Regions from separate parts of the Marinomonas sp. PE14-40 genome, predicted to be linked through region 2. Evidence: predicted binding sites of a transcription regulator. Region 2 holds the regulator's gene; each other region holds the start of a gene.

Region 1 (3,196 bases), 2.3 Mb from region 2:
CGCACCTGGACCGATATCAACCACAAAGTCAGCGACTCTAATCGCATCTTCGTCGTGTTCAACCACTATCACAGTATTACCTAAATCTCTTAAGCGAGTTAAGGTGGCAATAAGGCGTTCATTGTCCCTTTGGTGTAATCCAATGGAGGGTTCGTCTAAGATGTACATGACACCAACAAGTCCCGCACCGATTTGGCTTGCTAGTCGTATTCTTTGCGCTTCACCCCCAGACAGAGAGTCCGCTTTACGGTCTAGAGTAAGGTAATCCAAACCGACGTTAACCAAGAAGGTAAGCCTGTCACGTATTTCTTTTAAAATCTTACTCGCGATTTCGCCTTTTGCGCCGGCAAGCTGCAAGTTCTCAAAATACTCTAAGCAAGCTGCCACAGGCATAACCGTAATTTCTGGGAGGGTCTGCTCTTCAATAAAGACATTACGTGCTGCCTTATTAAGGCGAGTACCCTTACAATCAGGGCAAGCCTGTACACTGATATATTGAGTTAGATCTTGTCGAACACTGTCTGATTCAGTTTCGTGATAACGGCGTTTTAGGTTTGGTAGAACCCCTTCAAAAGGATGTGAGCGGCTGATCTTATCGCCTCTGTCATTAATGTATGTAAATGACATCTCCTCTTTACCCGAGCCTTGTAAAATCAGTTTCTTAAACTTGTCTGGAATGTCTTTATAAGCAAGCTCAATATCAAAACCATAATGATCTGCTAAGGCGTTAAGTTGCTGGAAGTAGAAGATACTTCTTCGGCCCCAGCCACGGATAGCCCCTTCAGCTAATGTCAGAGAGTCATCGACTATGATGAGCTCAGGGTCAAACAACTGGTGAGTTCCTAAACCATCACAAGTACCGCAGGCGCCATTAGGGTTATTGAAAGAAAAGAGCCTTGGTTCAAGCTCAGTTAAACTATATCCACAAACTGGGCAGGCGAATTTGCTAGAAAAGATATGCACATCTTTTTCGTCATCCATGTTCACTGCCATAGCGATACCATCGGATAAAGCTAAGCATGTCTCAAAAGATTCCGCTAAACGCAGCTGTAGATCTGGACGCACTTTAAATCTATCAATGACAACTTCGATCGTGTGTTTCTTGTTCTTTTCTAGGGCAGGAGCATCGTCTAGATCTACCACTAGGCCATCAATACGGGCACGAATAAAGCCTTTTGATAGTAAATCACTAATAGTGTGTAAGTGCTCACCTTTTCTATCTTTTACAATCGGTGCTAACAGCATCATCTTGCTGTCTTCTGGAAGTGAGATAACCTTATCAACCATCTGAGAAATGGTTTGAGCTTCTAATGGCTCACCATGTTCAGGACAGCGCGGTTGGCCTGCACGAGCAAATAATAAGCGAAGATAGTCATAGATCTCAGTAATGGTACCCACAGTGGAGCGAGGGTTATGAGAGGTGGACTTTTGCTCAATAGAAATGGCTGGGGACAACCCTTCGATATGATCAATATCGGGTTTCTCCATCATAGAGAGGAATTGCCTCGCATAAGTTGATAAAGACTCTACATAGCGACGCTGCCCTTCAGCATATAAAGTATCAAATGCCAGAGATGATTTACCTGAACCAGATAAGCCGGTAATCACAACGAGTTTGTCGCGAGGAATATCTAAATCAATATTTTTGAGATTATGAGTACGTGCCCCACGTATAGTAATGGTATCCATTAATCTTGTGCCTATTATGCTCAAAAGTGCGAATGTTAGAGAGATGGGTGAGGCTAAAAACAGAGCTTGCGCATCACACAGGTCGTAAAAGAGTGAATATTATCAACTAATCTACTACTCATCTTAAATTACTGTCTATTTTTACAGTAGTTCAAATGGAGCTTCAACGGTATTTTTTGTAAAATTGCCAACCTTTGTCATTAATTTTGTTTGGTCTCCCTATTTATGGATGCACTTGAGCGTCGATCTGTCCTGGCTCTGGCCAGCGTATACCTGTTTAGAATGCTGGGCTTGTTTCTTATTATGCCCATTATCAGCATTGCTGCGGACGACTTAAGCGGCGCTAATGCCGCACTAATAGGTGCCGCGATTGGGGTATATGGATTAACTCAAGCCTTGTTACAGATTCCTATGGGGATGATGTCAGACAAAATAGGGCGAAAGCCTATTATCTTAATCGGTCTCACGATTTTTGCTTTAGGTAGTTTAATCTGTGCCAATGCCGATAGCATGACCAGTCTCATTGTCGGGCGAGCAATTCAAGGTGCTGGAGCGATTGCTAGCACGCTAATGGCGTTATTAAGTGATGTCACCCGTGAACAAAACCGTACTAAGGCTATGGCAACTGTCGGTATTAGTATTGGTGTTTCTTTTATGTTGTCACTGGTAATGGGCCCTTGGCTATTCTCCATGATAGGTTTGGCTGGTTTGTTTTATTTGTCTTTGGCTTTCTCTGTGATTGGCATGGGGTTAATCCTGTTCGCTGTCCCTAATGTAAAACAACATACCTTTAAGCGAGATACGACACCCTCATTGCAAGCACTCACGCAAGTCTTTGCTAATAAGCCTCTACGCTTTATGAATATGAGTATCTTTATACTACATGCCAGCCTAACGGCTCTCTTTGTGAGTATCCCTAGCTTGTTGCTAACTAAGTTTGATTTAGCACTAGCAGATCACAGCTGGTTGTATCTTGTCGTCATGGGGCTAGCCTTTGTTGGTATGTTGCCTATGGTGATAGTGGCCGAAGCGAAAGGTAAAATGAAGCAGGTGGTTAGTTATGCCATTCTTATGTTGGCATTTGGTACCTTATTGATGGGCTTTAGCTCTTCTGTTAGTTTGTTTGCTATTACCCTTTGGCTCTATTTTGTTGGTTTTAATACCTTAGAAGCCACCTTGCCTTCTTTAGTCAGTAAAGTTTCCCCTGTGGGCTTTCGAGGCACAGCCATGGGCATTTTCTCAACTCACCAATTTTTAGGGGCTTTTGTTGGCGGTATTGGTGGCGGCTGGATATTGCAAAACTATTCTAGCCAAACACTCTTTATTACTGTGGCTGCGATTATGTTTGTTTGGACCTTCCTTGCGACGAGACAAGCACCAACACGTCACCTAACCAGCCTTGCATTTAGCTTACAGCATCTAGACCTTGCTCAAATAGATAAGCTCGCCAATGACTTATCTGATGTGGATGGGGTAGAAGATATGCAAATCTTTAGCGACGAAAAAA
Region 2 (3,196 bases):
CGCATATTAAATCGATGAAACTGATTTAACGCGGTCAAAGTAGCAGAGGTAACAACAGCCGCAAAACATTTATCCCACAACTGCATTCTTAAGGTGTGCGCAGCAAGAATAGGCGAACCACCTAACTCTATGTCCTGTTCCATACCTTGACCTGTCAAAGTAAGCCACCTTGCATTTGGTGGAAAATTTTGATCATCTGCTGTTGAAAATAAAAGCCATAACGCTTTAGCTTGCTCTAACCTACCAAGAATTACACCTAATATAGGCAGCCAAACCTCAGCCGTTTCCGGTTTCATGCCCATGCCTTCATTTTGCTTAACCTTCTTACATTCATCATGAATCGACTCAATCGCTGAAAATAGTTTTTGATATGAAGTTTGAAGACTGTAGGCGAGCTGCCTTAATTCATCCGGAATAATACCAAATTCAAATCTATGCTGATCATTATCATCAACATTTTGAAGGTTATTAATGAATGGTGCTAAGCCTTGTTGGGCATACTGAATAAAGTTGACAATAGTCTGTACCATTTGAGGAATTTTAAACAGTAATTGTCCTGTAACACTAACGTCATCAGAAAGCTCTTGTTTAAGATTTATCAGGTTTTTCTCTAATTGTCTCAACCAAAGAATACTTTGCTGTAACCTGAGCTCATGCCTAAAGTGGTTAATTGCCTTTTCCGGAAGGTGGTGCCCTTCATCGAAGACATAAATACTATCAGCAGGGGCTGTTAATATTGCTCCACCACCTAAAGATAAATCTGCTAACACTAGATCGTGGTTTGCAACAATGATATCTGCAACTTCTATTTCAGCTCTAGCTTTATAAAATGGGCACGCAGTAAAGTTAGCACAATTACGATTGGTACATTGTTGATGGTCCGTTTTTAGCCGCCCCCAGTCATGCTCTCTAACAATACCTGTCCAGTTGTCTTTATCACCATCCCAGGTGCCAGCCTTAAGCGCATCATCCATTTCTTTGTATAGCGCTGTGTTAATGTCACCTGGCTGTAAATGTTGCTCAAACAAGCCTGCAAACATATCATCAGTTGCTTGGGAGTCATCATCTAAATGGCTCTCCAAATGATTTAAACACAAGTAGCGACCTCTGCCCTTGGCCAAGGTGTATTTAAACTGATAATCAGTATGTTTTATCAGTTCAGGCAACTCTTTATGAAGTATTTGTTCTTGTAATGCGACTGTCGCAGTAGAAATAACCAGTGTTTTTTCTCTTGCTCTAGCAATGGGGATGGCGGCCAAACAATATGACAATGTTTTACCCGTACCTGTACCTGCCTCTATTACAGCAACATGTTTTTCACCGAGACGATTGCCCTCACTATCTGGCTTAACATTGCCAAGTGTTCGCGCTATTGATGCAATCATCTGCCTTTGGCCAGCACGAGGGTTATGCCCTTTTGCCTTAAGGTTTGCTCGGTAAGCGGTTTGAATTTTTAACTTTAAATCATCAGAAAGCATTTATTTAATTGAGTATCCCTTTAAAAGCTGTATATAATAACAGTTACTGTACAAACAACCAGATGCCTTATGATTAAACTTACAAAAAGACAATCCGATGTTATGGATACAATCCGCGACTTTATAGCAGAAACTGGCTTTCCACCAACACGAGCCGAAATTGCTAAACAGCTAGGTTTTAAATCACCGAATGCTGCTGAAGAACATTTAAAAGCACTTTGTAAAAAAGGCGCTATTGAGATTTTACCCGGCGCTTCTCGTGGCCTACGTATCATTGAAGAAGCCAGTAACGATGCTAACCCAGAACTGGGCTTACCTATTATCGGTAAAGTCGCTGCTGGTTTTCCGATACTGGCTCAAGAAAACGTTGATTCACACGTACAAGTACCGCCAAGCATGTTCTCTCCACAAGCAGACTACCTTTTGTCTGTAAATGGAATGAGTATGAAAAATGTTGGCATTATGGAAGGCGACTTATTAGCTGTCCATAAAACATCCACCGTACGTAACGGCCAAATTGTTGTAGCTCGTATCGGCGACGAAGTGACTGTAAAGCGCTTTGAAAAGAAAGGAAATACAATTCGCCTTATCGCAGAAAATGAAGATTTCAACGACATCCTCGTCGACCTAGAAAGTGAAGAATTTGCGATAGAGGGACTCTCTGTTGGTGTAATTCGACAAACAATCTAAGTAACACGCATAAAAAAAGCTAAGCCTAGGCTTAGCTTTTTTTATGCGTTCATCATTAGTGAATCACTTTAGCCTGAGATGCTATGTCGTCATCATCATGAGATTCATGCACTTCTGATTCAGGGAAATCCTCTGAATACACAAAATCAATACCAGCATGAAACATTCTTTTAGCTAGCTCAAAATACCTATCTTGAAGATACGCTTTTGTGGTATCTGAAATTTTTAAAACCGCTAACGGTTCTGATTCAACACCCTCATCACTTGCTGGACGTAAAACAATTTCGCCATTTTCTAGTTCTACTATCTCTAGATACGACTCATTCATATTATTAGTACTCTGAGGATTCTTCTCTAAACCTTAAAATCAATTCAGTTAGAGAGTTTAAATATGTCAAGTAAGTTGATCTATCATCAACTGAAGCGACAATTAAATTATCATGTTTAGCGTTATAGAAGTTAGGCTGACACTTCAAACTCACTTCATATGTATTTTGCATATGAGAAAACCAGGAGTTTGTATTTGCATTCAATTCCATAAGCTCATTAATAACTGGAATGCTGATGTTTTGTGATTTTGCATTTTGATGCATTTCAAGCAAGCCAATTTCCGAGCTAAGATGATACGCTTGTTTTACTTCTTGCAAAAGCCCTAAAACAGCACTTTGCAAATGAAACAGGGCAGCATTTTCAAATGCTGGCCCCATCCATTTTTGCTCATTGTTTGGCATAACCAAAAAACGACGTGCTATATCCAGCCTCTGATTTGTCATGCTAGCGGCCGAACTCATTTATTTCTTTACCTTTTTCTTAGCTTCTTCAATTACCCACTTAGAGTCGACATAAAAAGCTTTCCAGCCTGTTGGCTTGCCATCATCTTCTGACATGACATATTGCTCTTTTGTCTTACGACTATAGCGAATTATCGCAGGACGCCCTTCGGTATCAGCAATTGGCGCATCTTTGAAGAAATGATACTTAGGATCAATTTGATCCATGTATGGTATCAACTCAGCAACTAGCGGTGC
Region 3 (3,196 bases), 1.2 Mb from region 2:
TAAAGATCTAATAGCACAACACCCGCCTTAGCGTAATAAAACCCTTCTCGCCACAGTTTATCTAAACTGGCTTCCACAATACCAATGAGGTCTCTCGTATCATCACTAGGACAAGCAAGTTCGGCTACTAATGAATTCGCATATTGCGCCTCGTTCGGACTATAAGCACTGGTTCGAATAAACACACTGACCAGCTTGGCTGTTCGCTTTTGCTCCCTTAACCTTTCTGCTGCTCGCGTCACATATTTACAAAGAGCCTCACGCATCTGATCTTTCTCGGTAATTCTATGGGAAAAAGAACGGCTGCAAATTACTTGCTGCTTAACGGGTGGAATATGTTCAAGGTCAATGCAAGCAACCCCATTTAGCTCTCTTACCGTACGTTCAAGCACAACAGAAAACTGCTCACGTATCATATTGATATCTGCTCGTGCTAAATCTAACGCGGTATGTATTCCCAATTGATACAACTTTTTAGATAAACGCCTACCTACTCCCCAAACTTCGACCACATCAATTAAAGCTAACAGACGTGTTTGCCGCTCTGACGACATCAGATTCACCACCCCACCTGTTGCGCGATATTGCTTCGCTGCATGATTAGCCAACTTAGCGAGTGTTTTAGAAGGCGCTATACCAATGCAGACAGGAATACCAGTATAAGTATCCACTTTACGCTTAAGGTCCAAAGAGAAATCTAACAAGTCTGTACAGGCATCAATACCAGATAAGTCCAAAAAGGCTTCATCGATAGAATAGATTTCAATGGCAGGCGCAGCTTCCTCTAGCAAAGTCATCACGCGATTCGACATATCTGCATATAAGGCATAATTAGAGGAAAAGCAGGTAATGCCATAACGTTTAATATCGTCCGCCAACTTAAAGACAGGCCCACCCATTTTGATTCCTAGAGCTTTAACTTCTTGAGAGCGTGCAACAACACAACCATCATTATTCGACAAGACGACAACGGGCTTATGCTTTAAGTCAGGTCGAAACAGTTTTTCACAACTGGCATAAAAGTTATTACAATCTACCAGAGCAAATACCTTGCTCATTCTTGTCTCTGAATATTACGAACAACGCTAATCACAACACCAAAGATGGCCAATTCAGACTCTTCTGTAATAGCGATTGCAGAATAGGCTTTGTTTTTTGGCCTTAAAGCCACGTTAGGCTTGAGCACAAGCTCTTTCACCGTCATCTCCCCATGAACACAAGCTATAACAAAATCCCCATGGCGAGCCGTTAAGGAGCGATCTATCACAAGTACATCTTGATTATAAATCCCTACCTCAGACATAGAGTCTCCCTGCACTCGTACAAAGAAGGTAGATTGTGGGTGTTTAATACAAAGTTCATTCAAATCTAGTTTACGCTCGACAAAGTCTTGCGCGGGTGATGGAAATCCAGCTGAAACAGATTCCATATAAAGAGGGATTTGGATGCTATTCGCATCAATAAAAGCACGGGATTCTGATGTACCTAAATAAGAAACTCGCATATCAACTCCAAAAAAACTGTATATACATACAGTATAGTTTAAAGTTTTTTCGAGCAATAGCCCTAATTACCGACTAATTTAAAATCCCGCTAGCGCAGCTGCCCAAAAAACATGCTCTAATAAGCAGTCCAAACATACGAGAACAATATAAAGGAGTACTTATGTTTGCCATGGAAGTGGATCAAGATATTAAACTAGGACTAGTTGATCCAAGCTTTTCAGAAGCTTATTCAGCACTCGCTAAAGCGAATTATGACTATTTAAAACAATGGCTTGCTTGGCCTATCTTTTGCCAATCTGCGGATGATTTTAAAGGATTCGCCCAAAAGTCATTACATGACTATGCCGATGGTAAGAGCCTAACCTGTGGTATTTTTTATCAAGAAGAGTTAGTTGGTAACATCAGTTTCAATAGCATTGATCATAAACTTAAAAAAGCCGAGATAGGTTATTGGTTAAGTGCAAATTATCAAGGTAAGGGGATTATCACTCGTGCATGCCAGCACCTGATTCAATACGCTTTTACAGAGCTTGATATACAGAAAATACAAATCAGTGCAGCAAAAGATAACCTTGCCAGTCGCGCGGTGTGTGAGCGTCTAAATATGACGTTAGAAGGCACTATTACCCATGCAGAAAAAGTCGGTGATCGTATTTTAGATCATGCTGTTTATGGTTTGTATAAAACCAGTTAAAACCAATCTAGGTGATACTAAAAGGTATCATCTATTTCTCACTTAAGAAAAAATAACCCTTATTTTTCAGCAAACTAGACCAAAAAGTACCTAAGCAACCTATTTGTGCCTACTGCTTTTCTTATGTTATTTAACGATACAATAAGAGTATCAGAAATTCATAGGAACAAATCCCATGCTTAATATGCAGTTTCAGCAACGCCTTGTCATAGAAAGCCAAAAGCAAGATTGGCAAGCAAGCCCTAGTCCTTTGGTACATAGAAAACCATTAGAAAGAGAAGCCAAAGAATCTGGCCATACCACCAGCTTGGTAAAATATCAGGCCCAAGCCAGTTTTGCTCAACACCCTCACCCTCAGGGGGAAGAGATCTTTGTCTTAGAAGGTGTGTTTAGTGATGAACACGGTGATTATCCTGCAGGATCTTATTTACGTCACCCAGCCAACTCTGTACATACCCCTCATAGTGAGAACGGCTGTACCTTATTTGTAAAACTCAATCAATTTCAGCAAGGTGACAATGCAAAGGTAAATATCAATACTCAAGAACAAACATGGCTTGCAGGTATTGGAGGATTAGAAGTCATGCCCCTGCATGAATTTGGAGGCGAGCATACGGCCCTAGTTAAGTGGCCTACTGGAGAGCGTTTTCAGCCTCATAGACATTTTGGTGGTGAAGAGATTTTAGTACTTGAAGGTGAGTTTCGAGATGAGCATGGCGCTTACCCAAAACACACTTGGTTACGCAGTCCTCATATGAGTGAACATACCCCTTATGTAGAGGAAGAGACCATCATTCTAGTGAAAACAGGCCATCTCCCTCTCATCTAGAGAGCCTAAAAATACGCCACACACTTAAAAGAACAGGCGAAGAAGAGGTGACTTAATCACAGCGTCCCTAGCACTAATTAAGTTGAATCAGCTCATTAGGCCAGATTCAGCTTAATTAAAGTTGTGCTGTATTGCAGTATACAAGCCCCTAGAAAAATCCTCACAATG
Region 4 (3,196 bases), 2.2 Mb from region 2:
ATAAGCTGCATTTTTTTGTGGGTATGTTTAAAACTTAAAACCCCTATTCCAAGAACCCCTATGGCGATGGCTAACCAAGCGCTCCAAGATAGTTTATCGCCCAAAAATGCTGCTGCGAGTAATGCGGCTAATAAAGCTTCTGTTTTGGCAAACAAGGTGCCACTGGTAAAGCTGGCCTGTTTGAATAGATAGAGCATTAAATAAGTGGCTAATACTTGGGCGATGGCTCCTAACCCTGCAATGATATAAAAGGCGAGATCAGCCTTGGCGGTTAAAGAACCAAAAACGAAATAGCACAAGCCTCCATAAACCAACACAAAAGGAAGTCCGAACAAAGATCGGGCTAAAGTCGCATGTAAGGTGCCTTCTTGTTTCGATAAGGAATTTTGATAGGCAGTTCGCATAGATTGAAACCAAGCAGCTAGCAGTGTGAAAGCGATCCACATAAAGGTGTTTTCCTTAATAGAATTGATTTGAAGCTTGAACTTAAATTGCAGGGCGTGCTCAAATACGCAGCGCCAATGCCTGCTAACTTAATGAGACAGGAAAGAAAAGTAAAAGGAATAAATAGAATAGTTCAGATTCCTTTGAGGAATGAGAAAGGAATAACAAAAAACTGAATTAGTTAATCAAGGTGAGACGATCATAAATTATGAAAGACGTTAAAGTTTGGGACCTTTATATTAGGGTGAATCACTGGCTCATGGTCTTACTGTTTTCCGGTTTGGTGCTGACAGGCAAAGCGGAAGAAGATTATATGCAATGGCATTTTTACATGGGGTATTTGCTTTCAGCGGCTTTAGTTACACGCCTTCTTTATGGTTTTTGGGGCGCAAAGCTGGCTCGATTTTCTGCGTTTATGTCGACGCCAAAGCATGTTTATCAATACGCTAGGTTGCTATTACAAGGTAAGGCGCCACACTATTTAGGCCATAACCCGCTAGGTGGCATTATGGTGCTGGTGCTACTTTTACTATTATTACTTCAACTCGCTTCAGGCTTGGTTAACTCAGATGACGTGTTTTGGTACGGACCCATGTATGAATGGGTAAGTGAAGACCTACAAGAGTGGTTAGCAGATTGGCATGCGGAGTTAGTGGATGTATTACTGGCTTTAGTTGCCTGTCATTTACTTGCAGTAATAGTGCATGAGCTAGCGTTAAAAGAACGTTTAGTGAAGGCCATGTTTAATGGTAAAAAGCCGATGTTATCTGAACCTTACGCTGACCAAGACAATTTTGAAAATGACACTAAAGAGGTTAAAAAAACCGTCAGGAAGCGCCTAGTTATCATGCTAAGCCTCAGCCTTATTTATTTATACTGGCTGTGGCAGCTGCCGATTTAGTTGTATTAAGACAAAGTCAGCCAATTAGGATTTGATTAATTGGCTGATATTTTTGATTGAGACTCTTTGTCTAGATGAGGTTCTTTTTTGTGTAAGCATGGGTTTAAGCGGCATCGATTAGATCTTCAATGCTGTCATCTTGATCCATATCTAGGACAAGTTCATCCACTTGATCGTCGTCTTTTTCAATCACAAGATCTTCTAAGTCTTGATGACTGGCGCTGGTATCAAGAGGGGTCTGATTTTCATTTGCGTGATTCGTTTTAGGGCTGGCTTTAACTTTACGCTTACTGCCAAGCGCCTGCAGTAACAGCTCTTTGTTTTGAGCAAGGTACATGGAAAGTGCATCAAGCTGGCTATCTTCCTCTATTAGGCGGCTGTCTGATAGAAGTTGAGAGATATCATCTGCTGTATCCAACAGTTTATCGTAAGCGTCCGCTTCGGCTTTGGATGCAAAAGTCATTTTTTCTATTCCATCACGTTCAACAACATATTTAATAATTACAGGCATGAGTCACCTCAGATAAATAATACTGTATAAATATACAGTATTATTTTTTGTTTTGTCTAGCTGAAATTGAAAATAAAACCTGTTGCTTCTGGTATTCGAATAAAAGAGAGTCTCTAATCATAGCTTCCCTAGGCAAAAGGAACGATAATAGTGCAACAGAACATAATTGAGGAAAAACAATGTCTATCAAGGATAATACAGTAGTTCAATTTCACTACACACTACGTGAAGGCGATGCGCTAATTGAAACATCTGCAGGTAATGACCCTCTGGCTTACTTGCATGGACAAAGCAACATCATTCCTGGCTTACAAGTCGCTATGGAAGGAAAGTCTGCTGGTGATGAGTTTGAAGTAACTGTTGCTGCTGCGGATGCTTATGGCGAACGTAAAGAAGACCATCAGCAACAAGTGCCAATCAAACACTTACAAGGTGCTAAGCGTTGGAAAGCAGGTATGACTGCGATTGTTCAAACAGATAAAGGTCAACGCCAAGTAACAGTGGTTAAAGCTGGCCTTAAGCACGCAACAGTTGATTTAAACCACCCATTAGCAGGTAAGGATCTAACTTTTTCTGTTGAAGTGGTTGATGTTCGCGATGCGACAGAAGACGAGATTGCCCATGGTCATGCACACGGTGTAGGCGGACATCATCACTAAGTTGATGGATATCCTGACCAAATAAGCCTCTTTTGAGGCTTTATTTATAAATCAAAAGGTGATGTTTTGCTCTTTAATAGTTATGAATTTATACTGTTTTTTTTACCAAGTACCTTTTTAATTTATTTTTATTTTAATAAAAAAGGATTTCATTTCTGCTCAAAAATATTTTTAATTTTTGCCTCACTATTTTTTTACTCATGGTGGAATGTTTTATATTTGCCTATAATTATTGCTTCAATTGTAATAAATTTTTTTACTGGAAGGCTTTTGTGTAAAAAAAAATATAGTAGAGTAAATAAGAAGAGAGTTTTGATTTTAGGGGTTTCTTTCAATATTCTTTTGTTATCATATTTTAAATATATGGATTTTTTTATTTATAATATTAATGTCTTAGCTGAAGCTGATATAGAAGTTTTAAATATAGTATTACCTTTAGCAATATCGTTTTTCACATTTCAACAGATAGCATATTTGGTTGACTCTTATAGAAATAAAGTGAAAAACCATAAGTTCTATGAGTATTTTTTATTTGTTGTCTTTTTTCCTCAGTTAATTGCTGGTCCAATTGTTCATCATAGTGAAATGTTAGAGCAATTCGGGAACGTCAAAAATAGAATTATTAATTATAGAAATGTTTTTTTAGGGTTAATTGTTTTTTCTGTAGGATTGTTTAAGAAA

Evidence for each region. Region 2 encodes LexA, which represses DNA repair genes until DNA is damaged. Its sites were predicted from a motif close to TACTGTNTANNTANACAGTA; they were not measured.
Region 1: uvrA (excinuclease ABC subunit UvrA) is a predicted target of LexA. The motif match lies at 1,819-1,838, and genes of this name have one in related genera.
Region 3: umuD (translesion error-prone DNA polymerase V autoproteolytic subunit) is a predicted target of LexA. The motif match lies at 1,519-1,538, and genes of this name have one in related genera.
Region 4: Q0A08_RS13790 (YebG family protein) is a predicted target of LexA. The motif match lies at 1,877-1,896, and genes of this name have one in related genera.

What each region holds. Positions count from the first base shown of each region.
Region 1 covers NZ_CP130700.1:3,679,271-3,682,466, forward strand. Annotated here, with positions in the region: gene uvrA (excinuclease ABC subunit UvrA) at 1-1,689, opposite strand, end outside; gene Q0A08_RS17085 (MFS transporter) at 1,915-3,196, shown strand, end outside.
Region 2 covers NZ_CP130700.1:716,190-719,385, reverse strand. Annotated here, with positions in the region: gene dinG (ATP-dependent DNA helicase DinG) at 1-1,478, opposite strand, end outside; gene lexA (transcriptional repressor LexA) at 1,548-2,168, shown strand; gene Q0A08_RS03400 (hypothetical protein) at 2,224-2,496, opposite strand; gene Q0A08_RS03395 (DUF6586 family protein) at 2,501-2,959, opposite strand; gene topA (type I DNA topoisomerase) at 2,960-3,196, opposite strand, start outside.
Region 3 covers NZ_CP130700.1:1,898,496-1,901,691, forward strand. Annotated here, with positions in the region: gene umuC (translesion error-prone DNA polymerase V subunit UmuC) at 1-1,058, opposite strand, end outside; gene umuD (translesion error-prone DNA polymerase V autoproteolytic subunit) at 1,055-1,504, opposite strand; gene Q0A08_RS08690 (GNAT family N-acetyltransferase) at 1,666-2,199, shown strand; gene Q0A08_RS08695 (cupin domain-containing protein) at 2,375-3,028, shown strand; gene Q0A08_RS08700 (hypothetical protein) at 3,124-3,196, opposite strand, start outside.
Region 4 covers NZ_CP130700.1:2,953,779-2,956,974, reverse strand. Annotated here, with positions in the region: gene Q0A08_RS13800 (EamA family transporter) at 1-446, opposite strand, end outside; gene Q0A08_RS13795 (cytochrome b/b6 domain-containing protein) at 653-1,345, shown strand; gene Q0A08_RS13790 (YebG family protein) at 1,449-1,856, opposite strand; gene Q0A08_RS13785 (FKBP-type peptidyl-prolyl cis-trans isomerase) at 2,036-2,515, shown strand; gene Q0A08_RS13780 (MBOAT family O-acyltransferase) at 2,582-3,196, shown strand, end outside.